Regions from separate parts of the Streptomyces sp. LN549 genome, predicted to be linked through region 2. Evidence: riboswitches for the same ligand, from Rfam matches in the RefSeq annotation. Region 2 holds a riboswitch; each other region holds the start of a gene.
What was found. A riboswitch is a leader RNA that binds a small molecule or an ion and turns the genes downstream of it on or off. The one in region 2 is predicted to bind thiamine pyrophosphate.
Positions count from the first base shown of each region.

Region 1: linked by a shared signal. The riboswitch ahead of SH922_RS29540 (thiamine ABC transporter substrate binding subunit) and the one ahead of thiO (glycine oxidase ThiO) in region 2 are both predicted to bind thiamine pyrophosphate.
Region 3: linked by a shared signal. The riboswitch ahead of thiC (phosphomethylpyrimidine synthase ThiC) and the one ahead of thiO (glycine oxidase ThiO) in region 2 are both predicted to bind thiamine pyrophosphate.

Region 1 covers NZ_JAZHRI010000002.1:6,555,962-6,561,787, reverse strand. The annotation lists gene SH922_RS29545 (ABC transporter permease) at 1-1,570, opposite strand, end outside; partial or broken gene SH922_RS29540 (thiamine ABC transporter substrate binding subunit) at 1,657-2,761, opposite strand; TPP riboswitch at 2,843-2,959, opposite strand; gene rlmN (23S rRNA (adenine(2503)-C(2))-methyltransferase RlmN) at 3,001-4,107, opposite strand; gene SH922_RS29530 (phosphatidate cytidylyltransferase) at 4,212-5,297, opposite strand; gene frr (ribosome recycling factor) at 5,297-5,826, opposite strand, start outside.
Region 2 covers NZ_JAZHRI010000002.1:2,320,228-2,326,053, reverse strand. The annotation lists gene pknB (Stk1 family PASTA domain-containing Ser/Thr kinase) at 1-1,423, opposite strand, end outside; gene SH922_RS10245 (thiazole synthase) at 1,607-2,401, opposite strand; gene thiS (sulfur carrier protein ThiS) at 2,404-2,634, opposite strand; gene thiO (glycine oxidase ThiO) at 2,631-3,812, opposite strand; TPP riboswitch at 3,810-3,922, opposite strand; gene SH922_RS10230 (NAD(P)/FAD-dependent oxidoreductase) at 4,134-5,315, shown strand; gene SH922_RS10225 (Rv2175c family DNA-binding protein) at 5,385-5,750, shown strand.
Region 3 covers NZ_JAZHRI010000002.1:4,462,692-4,468,517, forward strand. The annotation lists gene SH922_RS20090 (YibE/F family protein) at 1-543, opposite strand, end outside; TPP riboswitch at 614-747, shown strand; gene thiC (phosphomethylpyrimidine synthase ThiC) at 740-2,539, shown strand; gene SH922_RS20100 (DUF885 domain-containing protein) at 2,640-4,331, shown strand; gene SH922_RS20105 (hypothetical protein) at 4,359-5,183, opposite strand; gene SH922_RS20110 (metallophosphoesterase) at 5,365-5,826, opposite strand, start outside.

The DNA.
Region 1 (5,826 bases), 4.2 Mb from region 2:
GCAGCGACACCGCGCACACAAGCATCAGGATGGTGCTGAGGGCCATCGCCTGGCCGTAGTTGAGCTCCCCGGACCGCCCCAGCAGCCGGGCGACGGCCACCGGGAGTGTCGGGTTGTCCGGCCGCGCGATGAACACGGTGGCCCCGAACTCGCCGAGGGACACGGCGAACGCGAATCCGGCGGCGACCAGCAACGCCCGGCGCACCAGCGGGAGGTCCACCTCGCGCCAGGCCCGCAGCGGCGAGGCGCCCAGCACCGCGGCGGCTTCGCGCAGCCGCCCGTCCACCGCTCTGAGGACCGGCAGCATGGTGCGTACGACGAAGGGCACCCCGACCAGCGCCTGGGCGAGCGGCACCAGGATCCAGGAGGTCCGCAGGTCCAGCGGTGGTTCGTCGAGGGTGATCAGGAAGCCGAAGCCGACGGTGACGGCGGAGACCCCGAGGGGCAGCATCAGCAGCGCGTCGAAGCCCCGGACGAGCCGGCCCGCCTTCCGGGTCAGGGCTGCCGCGGCCAGTCCGCCGACGACCAGCGCGATGAGGGTCGCGACCACGGCGTAGCGCAGCGAGTTCGCGATCGCTTCCAGGGGCGCGACCAGGAACGTACCGCTGTTCATCTCCGCCGACGCCAGCGCCCGGTAGTACGCGAATCCGTGACCGCCCGACACGTCGACCGACCGCTCCACCAGAACGGCGAGCGGCAGCAGGATCAGCACCAGCACGGTCAGCAGCACTCCGCCGAGCAGCGCCCACTGCCCCGCGCCGCGCGGCCTGCGGGCGGTCTGAGCCGGGTCGACCAGCTTCAGTGCGGTCTCCCTGCGCCGTACGGTCCAGGCGTGCACCACGAGGATGGCGCCGACCGCGGCGAACTGCACCAGGGTCAGGACCGCGGCCGTGGGCAGGGCCAGCAGCTGCGCGGTCTGCCGGTAGATCTCCACCTCCAGCGTGGAGAATCCGGGGCCGCCCAGGATCTGGACGACACCGAAGGAGGTGAACGTGAAAAGGAAGACCATCAGCGCGGCGGCGGCCACGGCGGGGCCGAGCGCGGGAAGGGTGACACGGCGCCAAGCGGCGAAACGTCCCGCGCCGAGGACCCGTGCGGCCTCCTCCTGACGGGGGTCGAGCTGCGACCAGAGCCCGCCGACGGTACGCACGACGACGGCGTAGTTGAAGAAGACGTGTGCCAGCAGGATCGCCCACACCGTGGTGTCGAGCCGTACGCCCCAGAGCTCGTCGAGCAGTCCGCCGCGCCCCAGCAACGCAAGGAACGCGGTACCCACGACGACGGTCGGCAGCACGAACGGCACGGTGACGATCGCCCGCAGCAGCTGCTTGCCCGGGAAGTCGAACCGGGCGAACACATAGGCGCCCGGCAGGGCGATCAGCAGGGTCAGCGCGGTCGAGGCGAGCGCCTGCCAGCAGGTGAACCAGAGAACGTCCTGGATGTCCGGCCGGCTCAGCACCTCGCCGAACCGTCCGAACTGCCACACCCCGTCTGCCTTGAGCCCGCGTCCGACGATGGCGATGACGGGGTAGGCGAAGAACAGCGCGAAGAAGGCGACGGGCACGGCCATCAGTCCGAGCCGCACCGCGCTCCCGCGCCGTGCCCGGGCGCGCGCGGATTTCCCGCGCGCGCCCGGTCCGCGTACGGGAGTCTTCGCTACTTCACTACGAGCGAGGACCATGACTGGACCCACTGCTCACGGTTCTTGGCGATCTCGTCCGGGGCGACGGTCGTCGGCTTGTCGACCGTGGCACCGAACTCCGTGAAGAGGTCCGGCACCTTCGCGCCCTTGGTGACCGGGCTGACGAACATGTTGAGCGGCATGTCCTCCTGGAACTTCTTGCTGATCAGGAAGTCCAGCAGGGCCTTGCCGCCCGCCTCGTTCTTCGCTCCGTCGAGCAGGCCTGCGAACTCGATCTGGCGGAAGCACGTCGCGGTGGCGACCCCGGTCGGGGCCGTCTTCGGCTGCGGATCCGCGTACAGCACCTCGACGGGCGGGCTGGAGGCGTAGCTGACGACGAGCGGCCTGTCGGCCTTGGCCTTCTTGCCGCCGGCGGAGCCGGAGAACTCCTCGTTGTACGCCTGCTCCCAGCCGTCGACGACCTTGACGCCGTTGTCCTTCAGCTTCTTCCAGGTAGTCCTGGTAGCCGTCCTCGCCGTACGTGGCGACCGTGCCGAGGAGGAAGCCGAGGCCGGGCGAGGAGGTCGCGGCGTTCTCGGTGACGAGGAGGTTCTTGTACGCGGGCTTCGCCAGGTCGTCGAAGGACTGTGGCGGCGCGAGCTTCTTGTCGGCGAAGTACTTCTTGTCGTAGTTGACGCAGATGTCGCCGGTGTCGACCGGGGTGACCCGGTGCTTCTCCGCGTCCAGCTGAACGCCGGCGGCGACCTGGTCGATTCCCTTTGCCTTGTACGAGGTGAACAGGCCGTTGTCGAGGGCACGCGAGAGCAGGGTGTTGTCGACGCCGAAGAACACATCGCCGCGGGGCGATCCCTTGGTCAGGATCTCCTGGTTGAGGGCGGCGCCCGCGTCCCCGCTCTTCAGCACCTTGACGGTGTAGCCGGTCTCCCGGGTGAACTCCTTCAGCACGTTCTTGGAGGCGTTGAAGGAGTCGTGGCTGACGAGGGTGACGGTCTTGGAGCCGGTGCCCTTGGTTCCGCCGGTGCCGGCGGCCGAGTCGTCGGAGCTTCCGCATCCGGCGAGTGCGGTCGCGCCGAGCGCGGCGGCGACGGCCGTCAGCGCGATCTTCTTGGTGGTGCTCATGTGATTCCTCCTGGGGGTGACCAGGAAGAGACGCGGCCCTGCCCGCACCGGTGGAAACCGGAAGCGGGCAGGGCGCAACAGCTTGAGTAAGGTCCGAACTTCCTACCCGGAATGACCCGGGCGAGGTTCAGAGGGTCTGCGGCCAACCTGTCCTTGGTGCCGCACTCTCAGCGCTGTGGCGCTCCCCTGTCGGAATATGAAGTTGAATTCGAGCCCAGGCTACACGCCTGGTTTCCGCCTCAGCGCTCGGATGCCGCCAGCTGTCCGCAGGCCCCGTCGATCTCCTGTCCGCGGGTGTCCCGGACGGTCACCGGCACGCCGTGGGAGGCGATCGCCTCGACGAACGCCTTCTCGTCCTCGGGCCGCGAGGCGGTCCACTTCGAGCCGGGCGTCGGGTTCAGCGGGATCAGGTTGACGTGGACCCGCTTGCCCTTGAGGAGCCGGCCGAGCCGGTCGCCCCGCCACGCCTGGTCGTTGATGTCGCGGATCAGGGCGTACTCGATGGAGATGCGGCGGCCGGACTTCTCCGCGTACTCCCACGCCGCGTCCAGTACCTCGCGGACCTTCCACCGGGTGTTCACCGGCACAAGGGTGTCGCGCAGCTCGTCGTCCGGCGCGTGCAGCGAGACGGCGAGGCGGCACTTGAACCCCTCGTCGGCAAAGCGGAGCATGGCGGGGACGAGGCCGACGGTGGAGACCGTGATCCCGCGCTGCGAGAGCCCGAGGCCGTCGGGCTCGGGGTCGGTCAGCCGGCGGATCGCGCCGACCACGCGGTTGTAGTTGGCGAGCGGCTCGCCCATGCCCATGAAGACGATGTTGGAGAGCCGGGCCGGCCCGCCCGGGACCTCGCCGTCACGCAGCGCGCGCATGCCGTCGACGATCTGGTGGACGATCTCGGCGGTCGACAGGTTGCGGTCGAGACCGGCCTGTCCGGTGGCGCAGAACGGGCAGTTCATGCCGCAGCCGGCCTGCGAGGAGATGCACATCGTGACGCGCTCGGGGTAGCGCATCAGGACGGACTCGACCAGCGTCCCGTCGTGCAGCTTCCACAGCGTCTTGCGGGTGGTGTCGTCGTCACAGCTGATGTGCCGGACCACGGACATCAGGTCGGGGAACATCGCCTCGGCGAGCTTGTCCCTCGATCCGGCCGGAATGTTGGTCCACTCCGACGGGTCGTGCGCGTACCGCGCGAAGTAGTGCTGCGAGAGCTGCTGGGCGCGGAACGGCTTTTCGCCGATCGCGGCGACGGCTTCCTTGCGCTCGGCGGGCGTGAGGTCGGCGAGGTGCCGCGGCGGCTTCTTGGCTCCGCGGGGCGCGACGAAAGTGAGTTCTCCGGGCTTAGGCATGGTTCTTCCAGTGTCGCAGACAGAACAGTGAGGGCCCGCCGCCCTGTGGACAACGGACCCTCACTCGTAAAAACGCAGGTCAGAAGGGGTGACCTAGTCGCTTGTCAGCCGGAGCCGACGAAAATCACCAGCAGTAGCCAGACCACCGGCGCGGTCGGCAGGAGCGAGTCGAGCCGGTCCATGATGCCGCCGTGCCCGGGCAGCAGCGTGCCCATGTCCTTGATCCCGAGATCCCGCTTGATCATGGACTCGCCCAGGTCGCCCAGAGTGGCGCTGGCGGCGACCGCGAGGCCGAGCAGCAGCCCCTGCCACCAGGTGCCGTCGTCGATCATGAACTGCATGCACAGCGCACCGGCCACCATCGCGAAGGCCACGGCTCCGAACAGGCCCTCGCGGGTCTTTCCGGGGCTGATGCGCGGTGCGAGCTTGTTCTTGCCGAACCGCCAGCCGACGGCGTACGCACCCGTGTCGCTGACCACGGTCAGCAGCAGGAAGGTCAGCACCCGCTGGGGTCCGTCGTCGGCGGTCAGGAGCATGGCGACGAAGGTCGCCAGGAACGGCACGTAGAACGCGGCGAAGACTCCGGCCGTGACGTCCCTGAGGTAGCCCTCCGGTGGCTCGGTCATCCGCCAGACGAGCACCGCCAGGGCGGTCAGCGCCATGGCGATCCAGGCGCCCTCGGCGCCCCTGGCGTAACCGGCCACGACCATGGCCGCGCCACCGATCGCGAGAGGCACGAGGGGCGCCTTGATGCCCTTGCGCTCCTCCAGCCGGGAAGTGAGCTCCCAGAGGCCCACGACAACGGCGACCACGACCACGCCGACGAAGACGGCCTTGACGATGAAGAGCGATGCGGCGACGACGGCCCCGAGCCCAAGGCCGACCCCTATGGCGGCTCCCAGATCACGGCCCGCACGCTTCTTCTGCGGGGGTGGCGGCGGGGTGGACATGGGCTCCTGCGGCTTCTCGTCGCGGAACAGGGGGCCGCCGCTCAGGCGTCCGGCCCCCTCGTCCCGTTCATCACGGTCGTCAGCATCTCTACCTGCGTCGGGAACGTCCGGCACGATGGGCATGGGCCGAGTCTGCTGGGCGTCATGCACATCGTATGCAGGACCCGCCGGAGCGGCCCGCATCTCGGGCGCAGCCCGGTGGCCGGCGCCCTGCGGGACGCCCCAGGAAGAGTCGTTCATCAGACTTCGAGCAGCTCGGCTTCCTTGTGCTTCAGCAGCTCGTCCACCTGCGCGACGTACTTCGCGGTGGTGTCGTCGAGCTCCTTCTCGGCGCGACGGACCTCGTCCTCGCCGGACTCCTTGTCCTTGACCAGCTTGTCGAGCGTTTCCTTGGCCTTGCGGCGGACGGCCCGGATCGAGATCTTGGAGTCCTCGGCCTTGGTCTTCGCGACCTTGATGTAGTCGCGACGGCGCTCTTCGGTGAGGTCGGGGAAGGTCACCCGGATGATATTGCCGTCGTTGCTCGGGTTGACGCCGAGGTCCGAGTCGCGGATGGCCTGCTCGATGTTGCGCAGCGCGGTCTTGTCGAACGGCGTCACGACGGCCATACGGGGCTCGGGCACCGAGAACGAGGCCAGTTGGTTGATCGGGGTCAGCGCGCCGTAGTAGTCGGCGACGATCTTGTTGAACATCGCCGGGTGCGCACGGCCGGTGCGGATCGCGGCGAAGTCCTCTTTCGCGACGACGACGGCCTTCTCCATCTTCTCCT
Region 2 (5,826 bases):
TGAACTCCTTGGTGGTCATGCCGGGCACGAGGCCCTTCTTCTCGAGCTGACGTCTGGCCTCGGAGAGCCTGAGGCCCTGGACATCGGGCACCGTCACGATCTCGGGCCCGCGCGAGACGACCAGTGCCACCGAGCCGTTGCCCCGGATGCGGGCGCCCGACTTGGGGTCACTGCTGATCACCTTGCCGCGGTCGACGGTGTCGCTGTAGGCCCGCCGCACGCCCTTGAGTTCGAGATCGGCCTTCGAGAGCCGCTCCTTGGCCGCCTTCTCGCTCTGGCCGAGCAGCGGGGGGACCCGGGTGAACTGTCCGGAGTTGATGTACCAGACGCCACCGCCGACCCCCAGGACCAGGAGCACGGCGAGGACCGCCGCGATGACACCGCGCCGCGGCGTCCCGCGGAGCCCCGCGCGACGGCCCGGCGGCTGCGGGGGCAGTTGCGGGGGCATCTCGAGCCGGCTGGTGTGGTGGGCGGTGCCCTGGCCCGGCGGCAGCACCCGGGGGATCACGCTCGTGCGGTCCTCGGCGTCGTCGTGCACCTCGGCCAGGGCCTGCGGCGGCACGGCGTCCAGCTGTGCGTCGGTGAGGCCGGACCGCGCCCGGCGGGACTCGGCGAGCAGCGCCACGGCGTCGAACGGCCGGATCTCGGGGTCACGGGCGGTGGCGCTCGCCACCAGCTCGTCGAGCTCGGCCGCGAGACCCGGGACGACGGCCGAGGGAGCCGGGACGTCCTCGTTGAGGTGCTGGTAGATGACCTGGGCGGGGGATTCCCCGGTTCGCGGCTTGGTGCCCGTGAGCATCTCGTACAGCACGACACCGCACGCGTACACATCGGCGCGGGTGTCCGCGGTGCCGTGCTCGATCTGCTCGGGGGCGAGGTACGAGACCGTTCCCAGGATGCTCCCGGTGGTGTTCGTGACCGATCCCACGGCCCGGACCAGGCCGAAGTCGGCGACCTTGACCCGGCCGTCGTCGCCTATCAGCACGTTCTCCGGCTTCATGTCCCGGTGGACGAAGCCCGCCCGGTGTGCGGCGCCCAGCGCGGCGAGCACCGGTTCCAGGATGTCCAGCGCGGCGCGCGGCTGCAGGGCGCCCCGCTCGCGCAGTACGTCGCGCAGCGTGCACCCCGCGACGTACTCCATCGCGAGGTAGACGTACTGCCCGTGGGCGCCCTGGTCGAACACCGCGACCACGTTGGGGTGCGCGAGCCGGGCCACCGACTTGGCCTCGCGGATGAAGCGCTCGACGAAGGAGGCGTCGGTCGCGAGCGCCGGATGCATCACCTTGAGGGCGAGCACCCGGTCGAGCCGGGTGTCCATGGCCCGGTAGACCGTGGCCATGCCGCCCACGGCGATGCGGGCATCGACGCGGTAGCGGCCGTCGAGCAGCTGCCCGACGAGAGGGTCCTGGAGGGTCGTATCCACGCAGGCGAGTCTACGAGCCACCGCGGACACGGCCGACGGGCCGGGGCGATCCCGGGGCCCAACTGCAGCCGAGCCGTGACAGGGACATGCGATCCGCAGCCACGGAACGGCCGTGCCCCGGGGCCGGAACGTGCCGGGGCCGGGACATGAGATCCGCCTCACGCACCGGCCGGGCCCCCGGGCTCAGAACGCCGGGCGCTCCGGATCCAGCACCGCCCGCCCCGCCGTCGGTGACGACGCCTCGGCGAAGTGGCGGCGAGGGATCCGCCCCGCGCGGTACGCGAGCCGCCCGCCCTCCACCGCGTGGCGCATCGCGGCGGCCATCAGCTCGGGTTCCTGGGCCCGGGTCACCGCCGACGCCAGCATCACGGCCGCACATCCCAGCTCCATGGCGAGCGCCGCGTCCGACGCCGTGCCGGCGCCCGCGTCCAGGATCACCGGGACCTGCGCCTGCTCGACGATCAGCTGGAAGTTGTGCGGGTTCCGGATGCCCAGACCGGAGCCGATGGGGGAGCCGAGCGGCATGATCGCCGCGCACCCGACATCCTCCAGTTTCCGGGCCAGCACCGGGTCGTCGTTCGTGTACGGCAGGACGGTGAAGCCGTCGTCCACCAGCGTCTCCGCGGCGTCCAGCAGTTCGATGGGGTCGGGCAGCAGGGTGCGCTCGTCCGCCACCACCTCCAGCTTGACCCAGTCGGTGCCGAGCGCCTCGCGAGCGAGCCGGGCGGTGAGCACGGCCTCGCCCGCCGTGAAGCAGCCCGCCGTGTTCGGCAGCACGCGGATGGAGAGCTTCTCCAGCACGGAGAGCACGGAGCCCTGCACGGTCGGGTCGAGCCGGCGCATCGCCACGGTCGTCAGCTCGGTGCCCGAGGCGGTCAGGGACCGCTCCAGCACGTCCAGGCTGGGTGCCCCGCCCGTCCCCATGATCAGCCGGGAGCCGAAAGAGGTGTCCCCGAGGGCGAAGAGGTCGTCGGACATGGTCAGCCGCCCTGGACCGCGGTGAGGACCTCGACCCGGTCGCCGTCGGTGAGCGCGGCAGCGGGCCACTGGCCGCGCGGCACGACGGTCTCGTTCAGGGCGGCCGCGACGCCCGAGGACGCGCTGGTCAGCGAGGCGACCAGGGCATCCAGGGTGGTGCCCGGCGCGATGGCGACGGTCTCGCCGTTCACGGAGACGGAGACCGGAACGGAAGGGGGAGTGGGCGTGGTCATGCGGGCTGCTCCTGAGGTGCGGGGGCGGCGGCGGGCGAGAAGCGGCCGGGGGAGAAGGGGCGGGCCACCTCGGGCAGATCGCCGTCCGCCAGCAGCTGCGCCATGGCGTCCCCGGTGACGGGGGTGAGCAGCACCCCGTTGCGGTGGTGACCGGTGGCGAGATGGAGGCCGGGCAGTGCGGTGCGGCCGAGCAGTGGGGCGTTGTCGGGGGAGGCGGGGCGCAGGCCGGCGCGGGTCTCGGTGAGCGGCAGCTCGGTGACGCCCGGCACCAGTTCGTGCGCGTCGCGCAGCAGCTCGTACACACCGCCCGCCGTGACCGTGGTGTCCCAGCCCATCTCCTCGCTGGTGGCGCCGATGACCAGCTCCCCGTTATCACGCGGCACGAGGTAGACGTGGCTGCCCCGGACCACGGCCCGCACGGTGCGGGAGAGGAAGGGGGCGTACGTGGTGGGCACGGTCAGCCGCAGCACCTGGCCCTTCACCGGGCGGACCGGGGGCAGGATGTGCTCCGGCACCCCCGCGAGCCGGCCGCTGAGGCTGCCCGCGGCGAGCACGACCTGATCGGCCGCCGGCTGCGTACCGTCGGCCAGTACGACTCCGGTGGCCCGGTCGGCCGTGACCGAGAGCCGCTCGGCCCGTTGGCGGTGGAGGACGACCCCCGCCCGTTCGCACGCCGTCAGCAGTGCGGCGGCCAGCCGTCGCGGGTCGACCTGGTGGTCGCCGTCGACCCGCAGCCCGCCGCGTATGCCCGGTGCGAGCATCGGCTCGAGGCGGCGGCACTCCCGGCCGGTGAGCCACTCCGACTTCAGGCCCGAGCGACGGTGCAGGGCGTGGAGTTCCCGCATCTGGGCGCGGTCGTCGGCATCGAGCGCGACGGCCAGGGTGCCGCAGGTGCGAAATCCGATGTCCTGTCCGCTCGCCGCCTCCAGCTCGGCCGCGAACGCCGGATAGCGCGCGGCGGAGGCGACGTTGAGGCCGAGCAGCATCGCCTCGCCGTAGTGGAGTTCGGTGACGGCTGCCAGCATCCCCGCCGCGACCTGGGCTGCGCCGCCGCCCGGTTCGGGATCGACGACCGCGGTGGTCAGGCCGCGCTGCGCGGCCCGCCAGGCGGTCACCAGGCCGATGATGCCGCCCCCGATGACGAGGACGTCGGACCCGTTCGTACGGTGCGTGCGCATGGGCGTCCAGCCCCTCCCTTCGCCGGCATGACCCGGATCAGGTTCGTACGGTCGAAGGCCGTCCAGCCTCCCTCTCAGCCCGGTACGACCGGACTCCCGCGAGTAATCTGCACGGCTACCCTAAACCTCTGCCCCGCGCCCCCGGCAAGGGGAGCCGGTGCCGTGAGCGGGGCACGCGCACGGTGGTCCGGCAGCGGTGAGCCGGGAAGCATCTTCCTGACGGCCCGTCAGGGTGCTTAAGGTGGTCGGGTGGACGAGCAGACCGGACAACAGCAGACAGAGCCGCGGCAGAGCCGCCGCGTCGTGATCGCCGGAGCGGGCATGGCGGGCGTACAGACCGCGGTGGCCCTGCGCGAACAGGGCTTCACCGGCCCCGTCACGCTGATCGGCGCCGAACCGCACCAGCCGTACGACCGGCCCCCGCTGTCGAAGGCGGTCCTTCTCGGCAAGGCCGAGGACTCGGCCTTCGACATCGACTTCGAGGCGCTGGACCTCACCCTGCGGCTCGGCCTCGACGTGACCGCGCTGCGCGCGGGCGACCACGAACTGGACACTCCGGACGGGCCCGTCCCGTACGACGTCCTGGTCGTCGCCACCGGTGCCGAGCCCCTGATGCTGCCCGGCACCGAGGGCGTCCCGGGCGTCCACCTCCTGCGCACGCTGGACGACGCCGCCCGGCTGCGGCCGGTCCTCGAACAGCAGCACGACGTCGTGGTCGTCGGTGCGGGCTGGATCGGCGCCGAGTTCGCCACCGCGGCCCGCGCGGCCGGCTGTGCGGTCACCGTCGTCGAGGCCGCCGAGCACCCGCTCGCCGGCGCCCTGCCCGCCGAGGTGGCGGCCCCCATGACCGGCTGGTACGCCGAGAGCGGCGCCGGACTCCTCACCGGTGCCAGGGTCGACCGCATCGAAGCCGGCCGCGTGGTCCTGGCGGACGGCCGTGCGATCCCGGCGGACGCGGTCGTCGTCGGCATCGGCGCCCGGCCCGCGACCGGCTGGCTGGCCGGATCGGGGATCGAGCTCGGCCCGGACGGGTCGGTGACCGCGGACGCGTCACTGCGCACCTCGCTCCCCGATGTGTACGCGGTCGGGGACTGCGCCTCGTTCCCTTCGGCCCGGTACGGCGAGCGGCTGCTCGTCCACCACTGGGACAACGCCCTCCAGGGGCCCCGGACCGTCGCCGCCGCCGTCACCGCCGCCACTCCGGAGGGCGACGGGCAGCCCCCGGTCTACGACCCTGTGCCCTACTTCTGGTCCGAGCAGTTCGGCCGCTTCGTCCAGTACGCGGGCCACCACACGGGGGCCGACACCCTGGTGTGGCGCGGCGATCCGGCCGAACCCACGTGGACGGTGTGCTGGCTGCGCGCCGGAGCGCTCGTCGCCGTACTGGCGGTCGGCCGTCCGCGCGATCTGGCGCAGGGGCGCAAACTCGTCGAATCGGGGGCGGAGCTCGACCCGGAGCGGGTCGCCGACCCCTCCGCACCCCTGAAGTCGGCCACGCTCTGACGGCGTATCCGGCCCCCGTACGGGCGGCCCGGGTACCGACTGTCGGTCCGGGATGGCACGCTTGTCCCCGTGACCGAGATTGACGCAAAGATCGATGCTCTCGTCCCTGCCTGGCTCCACCTTCCCGACATCGCCGAAATGTTCGATGTCCAGGTGACGCGCGTGCGCCAGATGGTCAGGGACGGCCAGCTCATTGCCGTACGACGCGGTGAGAACCGGGCGCTCCAGGTGCCTGCCGCCTTCATTGACGGCGACAAGGTGGTCAAGGGCCTTTCGGGGACCCTGACGCTCCTGAGGGACGACGGCTACTCCGACGCGGAGATGCTGGAATGGCTCTTCACGCCCGACCCGAGCCTGCCGGGCACGCCCGCGCAGGCGCTGAGTGAGAATCGCGGCACGGAGGTGAAGCGCCGCGCCCAGGCGCTCGCCGTCTGACCGACAGCCGCACGGGGGATGCGGGCCGCACGGTGCGGCCCGCATCCCGCGCGTACCACCGAACCACCGTCATCGC
Region 3 (5,826 bases), 2.1 Mb from region 2:
GGCGAAGACCCCGGCCAGCAACAGCAACGGGAACTTCCGGTTCACATCGGTCACGGAGTACTGGAGGTCGTGGGGCGCGTCGGGGGCGTGCGCGAGGACCACCCCCTGTCCCTTCCGTAGTTGTCGGGGCGCGTCCGGCTGGACGACCTCGATGAATGTGCGGCCCTTGTCCTGGCCGCTCGTCACTTCGACGGTGGCCTTCTCGCACAGGCGGTCCCCGGTGGCCGGCTCGCCCGTGGGCGGCGATGTCTCACCGCTGACGGGGATCTGCGAGGCGCTCACGTCCTTGCAGTCGACCTTGCCGACGTTCACCACCTTGCCCTGCTGGGTCTGCCGGTCGAAACCGACACCGGTGCGCTCGTGCGCCGGCGCACCACCGGGCCAGAGCACCACGAGCCCGACGACGACCGCGGCCGCGAACGGAATCAGCACGGCGGCGATCACCTTGCGCAGATGGCCGGAGACGGGAGCGGCGGGGCCGTGGCTGTGCGAGTGCGCGTGCTGATGGCCCTGCGGTTCGCAGTCGTTATGAGGGGACGTCACCGGCCGATCATCGCAACAAGCAAGGGGCCCTCTGTTCAGCTTGCCGATCGGGGCGCTAGCGTGGTGGCACCTTTGCACACGCGGGAGCTCGGAGCACCGGGCTGAGAGGGCGCTGATCTCCGTACGTCCGTACGGGACAGGCTGCGCCGACCGCCGAACCTGTTACCGGGTAATGCCGGCGTAGGGAGTAGGTCTCATGACCACATCGGACGCACGCACGCCTGCCTCGAACCAGAGCGACGAGGCCGGGAAGTCCATCGGATGGCACAAGGGGTACGTCCAGGGTTCACGCCCGGACCTCCGGGTGCCGGTCCGTCAGGTGCACCTCACCAACGGCAAGGACGTGACGCTGTACGACACGTCGGGGCCGTACACCGATCCCTCGACCGAGACCGATGTCCGCCGCGGACTGGCACCTCTGCGGGAGAACTGGATCACCGCCCGCGGCGACACCGAGGAGTACACGGGACGTCCCGCACGCCCCGAGGACGACGGGCTCAAGCACACCTCACCGCGCGGGGGGCTGCGCAATCTGGACGCGGTCTTCCCGGGCCGTCCCCGCCAGCCGCGGCGCAGCCGGGACGGCCGGCCCGTCACCCAGCTCGCGTACGCCCGCCGGGGCGAGGTCACCCCGGAGATGGAGTACGTCGCGATCCGGGAGAACGTCGAGCCCGAGGTGGTGCGCGAGGAGATCGCGGCCGGCCGCGCCGTCCTGCCGGCCAACGTCAACCACCCCGAGATCGAGCCGATGATCATCGGCAAGCGGTTCCTGGTGAAGGTGAACGCCAACATCGGCAACTCCGCGGTCTCGTCCTCCATCGAGGAGGAGGTGGACAAGATGACCTGGGCGACCAAGTGGGGCGCCGACACGGTCATGGATCTGTCCACCGGACGCAACATCCACACCACCCGTGAGTGGGTTCTTCGCAACTCCCCCGTTCCGATCGGCACCGTGCCGCTCTACCAGGCCCTGGAGAAGGTCGACGGCAGGGCGGAGGAGCTGACCTGGGAGATCTACAAGGACACCGTCATCGAGCAGGCCGAGCAGGGTGTCGACTACATGACGGTTCACGCCGGCGTGCGCCTGCCGTACGTGCCGCTGACGGCCCGCCGCAAGACGGGGATCGTCTCCCGAGGCGGCTCGATCATGGCGGCATGGTGCCTCGCGCACCACAAGGAGTCGTTCCTCTACGAGAACTTCGAGGAGCTCTGCGAGATCCTCGCCTCGTACGACGTGACGTACTCCCTGGGTGACGGGCTGCGTCCCGGGTCGATCGCGGATGCCAACGACGAGGCACAGTTCGCTGAACTGCGTACGCTCGGCGAACTGAACACCGTCGCCAAGCGGTTCGGTGTCCAGACCATGATCGAGGGTCCGGGCCACGTCCCGATGCACAAGATCAAGGAGAACATCGACCTCCAGCAGGAGATCTGCGAGGAGGCGCCGTTCTACACGCTCGGCCCGCTGACGACCGATGTTGCGCCGGCGTACGACCACATCACCTCGGGCATCGGCGCCGCGATGATCGCCTGGTGGGGGACGGCGATGCTCTGCTACGTGACACCCAAGGAGCACCTCGGTCTGCCCAACCGGGACGACGTGAAGACCGGGGTCATCACCTACAAGATCGCGGCCCATGCGGCAGACCTCGCCAAGGGGCATCCGGGGGCGCAGGAGTGGGACGACGCGCTGTCGGACGCCCGGTTCGAGTTCCGCTGGGAGGACCAGTTCAACCTGGCCCTCGACCCGGACACGGCACGGGAGTTCCACGACGAGACGCTGCCGGCCGAGCCGGCGAAGACGGCGCACTTCTGCTCGATGTGCGGCCCGAAGTTCTGCTCGATGAAGATCTCCCAGAAGATCCGTGACGAGCACGGCGACGGGGCCACGGCTGTCCACACCGAATTCGACGCGGAGGCGCTGGCCGGCATGGCGGTGAAGTCCGAGGAGTTCGCCGCCCGGGGCAACCGGGTGTACCTCCCGGTGGCGGACTGACACCTGCATGGCAGGCGCTGTTCCGGATGGCCCCGAGGGCCGTCCGGAACAGCGCTCGGAGGCCTGGAGGAATGATCCGACGGCGCGTCAAGATGTGTCCATGGCAAATGAATCGGTCACCCCGCGCAGCCTCGCCGACCGTCACCTCGATCAGGTGGCCGCACACGATCCGATGACCTCCGCATGGCTGGGCCTGAAACCGGCAGACGATCGGCAACCGGACCTCTCGCCGGAGGGCTTCGAGGCCCATGCCGAGCTGGCCCGCCGCAGTCTCACCGCACTCGACGCCGTCCTTGTGCCGGACGACCCCGCTGAACAGGCCTGCGCCCGGCTGCTGCGGGAACGCCTCACCGCCGAGCTCGCGATGCACGACACCGGCGAGAACTACCGACAGCTGCGCACGGTGGGCGGGCATGTCGACCAGGTACGGGCGATATTCACTCTCATGCCCACGACCACAGACGAGGACTGGGCAGCGGTGGCCGGCCGGCTGCGCAACCTCCCCGGCGCCCTGGACGGCTACCGGGACACCCTCACCGAGGGGATCTCCCGCAGTCTGCTCGCTGCTCCCCGACAGGCCGTAGGGGTGATCGGCCAGCTTGCCGACTGGACCGGGGAGTCCGCCGGACAGCCCGGTGGCAGTGGCGCGGGCTGGTTCGCCGACTTCGTCGCGGACGGCACCGACCGGATGCGCCCCGAGTTGGACGACGCGGCCCGCCGAGCCACCCGCGCCGTATCCGAGTTCCGCGACTGGCTGCGCGACACCTACGTCCCGGCCACGGAGGGCACCCCGGACGCGGTGGGCCGGGATCGCTACCTGCGCGCCGCGCGGTACAACACCGGCGCCGAACTCGATCTGGACGAGGCCTACGCCTGGGCCTGGGACGAGTTCCACCGCACGCTGGCCGAGATGCGCGTCGAGGCCGAGCGCATCCTGCCGGGAGCCGGCCTCCTTGAGGTCATGCACCACCTGGAGGAGCACGGCCACGCGGTCAAGGGCGAGGAGGCCGCACGCGAGTGGCTGCAGCAGCTGATGGACGAGGCGGTAAGCACCCTCGACGGCAGTCACTTCGACCTCTCCGGACCGCTCCGCAAGGTCGAGTCCCGGATCGCGCCCGCGGGGAGCGCCTCCGGTCCCTACTACCAGAGCCCGAGCCTCGACTTCAGCCGCCCGGGACGCACCTATCTGCCGACCCTGGAGCAGGGCACCTACCCGACCTGGCAGCTCGTCAGCATCTGGTACCACGAGGGCGTCCCCGGCCATCACCTTCAACTCGCCCAGTGGGTCGCGGTCGCCGACCGGCTCAGCCGCTACCAGGTGACGGAGGGCATGGTCAGCGCCAACATCGAGGGCTGGGCCCTGTATGCCGAGCGTTTCATGGACGACCTGGGCCATTTCTCCGACCCTGCGCGCCGCCTCGGCTTCCTGGACGGGCAGATGCTGCGCACCATCAGGGTGATCGTCGACATCGGCATGCACCTCGGACTCGCCGTCCCCGCAGACTCCGGCTTCCACCCCGGCGAGCGCTGGACGGGGGCCCTCGCCGCGGAGTTCATGGCCACCTACAACGGCAGCCCCGCAGCCCGCCGCAACGCGGAGATCGACCGCTACCTCGGCTGGCCCGGCCAGGCCATCGGCTACAAGCTCGGTGAACGCGCCTGGCTACAGGGCCGTGAGGCGGCGAAGCGACGCCATGGTGCGGCCTTCGACCTCAAGGCCTGGCACATGAAGGCGCTGTCCCAGGGCTCGTTGGGCCTCGATGACCTGGTCGGCAACCTGGCGGCGCTGTAGGCCCGGACTGCCCGGCGCCGGCCAAGATCAGTCCAGCTCGTGCTCGGGCCCACCGAAGTCGGGGCTCGTGAAGTCCGGACTGGTGAACGTCGGGCGGGGCGCGGCAGCCGGGCCGTCGTCCGGGCTGGAGAAGTCCGGCCTGCTGTAGCCGATCTTCGGGATGCGGTTGGCCGAGCGGTGCGGGATGCGCGCGGCCGGGGCGGCCCCGGGGTCGGCGAGGGCGTCCCGGAGGAACGGCAGGATGCCGCGTTCCAGCAGGGCGTGGCGCCAGGCCTCTCTGGCTCGTGCCACATCCTCCGGCAGCTCCTCGCCCTGCTCCTCGGCGGCCACCGATGTCGAGCCGTTGCGCAGAGCCGTGACGAGGAGGCCGACCGCGGCCACGAGGATGGCGGCCGCGGTCGCTGCCGTGAAGAACCAGCCCGCGCCGACCATGGTGCGCGCGAACGACGGGGGCGGGTCGAGCGCCTCGAGGAGGTAGCCGATGAGCAGGAAGATCACCGCGGCGGTGCCTGCCAGCACCGGGGCCAGCACGGTGATGACGACCCCTATGCCGGCGCCCGACTGGTGGGCGCCGGCCGGGCCGACGTCGGCTTCACCGTCCTCTTCCGGGCCGGCGGCCGCGGCGCGGATCTCTTCGCGAGCCTTCACGTAGTGCTCGTACTCGGTGGCCGCCGCCGCCGTGATCAAGGCTGTGGCAGCCATTGCCATGGTGCGCAACTGCACCGGATTGAGCCGTTCGCCGACAGCGGCCAGATCCGGACGTTCATGGGCGTGACGCAGTGCGTCGTCGAGGATCCGCTCGTACTCGGGCCGGTCCTCGGTCAGCAGGTGCGGAGCGCTGTTCATGTGCATCCCCCGATGCTCCGTAGGGCCTGTGTGCCCGCTCGAACCGGGCAGTCGGGCAAAAACGGAGGAGAGCCTGCTACTGATACGCCGATGGTAGAGCGCCCACGGCACGGGGTGACAGGGGGTTTCCGTAAATAGGCCCAGTGACCGGCGTATTCAGGTCGGGATGCGTCTTCCCCGAAGAACGTCAGTCATGCAACGGGAGTTGAACCACGAGTAGCTTTCCGGCCATGGTCACTCCGCCGTCCATGGCGATGGCGAGCCCGTCCGCGTACACGTGCGGTCCGTCCACCAGCGGCCCTGACCTGTCCTCGCCGTCCTCGGAACCGACCTCGCCCAGAAGGTAGGGAATGGGGCTGTGGCCATGGACGACGCGTCGGCCGCCGTAGGCCGCCATGAGCTCCTGCACGGCCTGAGGACCCGATTCGTCGCGGAAGGCGAACCGCTTGGTCAGCTTGCGGAAGAGGTCCCAGCACTCATCGGCGTCGTTTCGCGTGAGAATGGCGTGCACCGTGTCGTTGACGTCCTCGATGGTGGATCCGTAGTCGAGGTACGCCGTCGTGTCCGAGTGCATCAGGAGGTGCTCGTCCTCCTCGACGACGGCGTCGAGTCGGGACATCCACTGGAGGTGGACGTCCTGGAGCCGCTC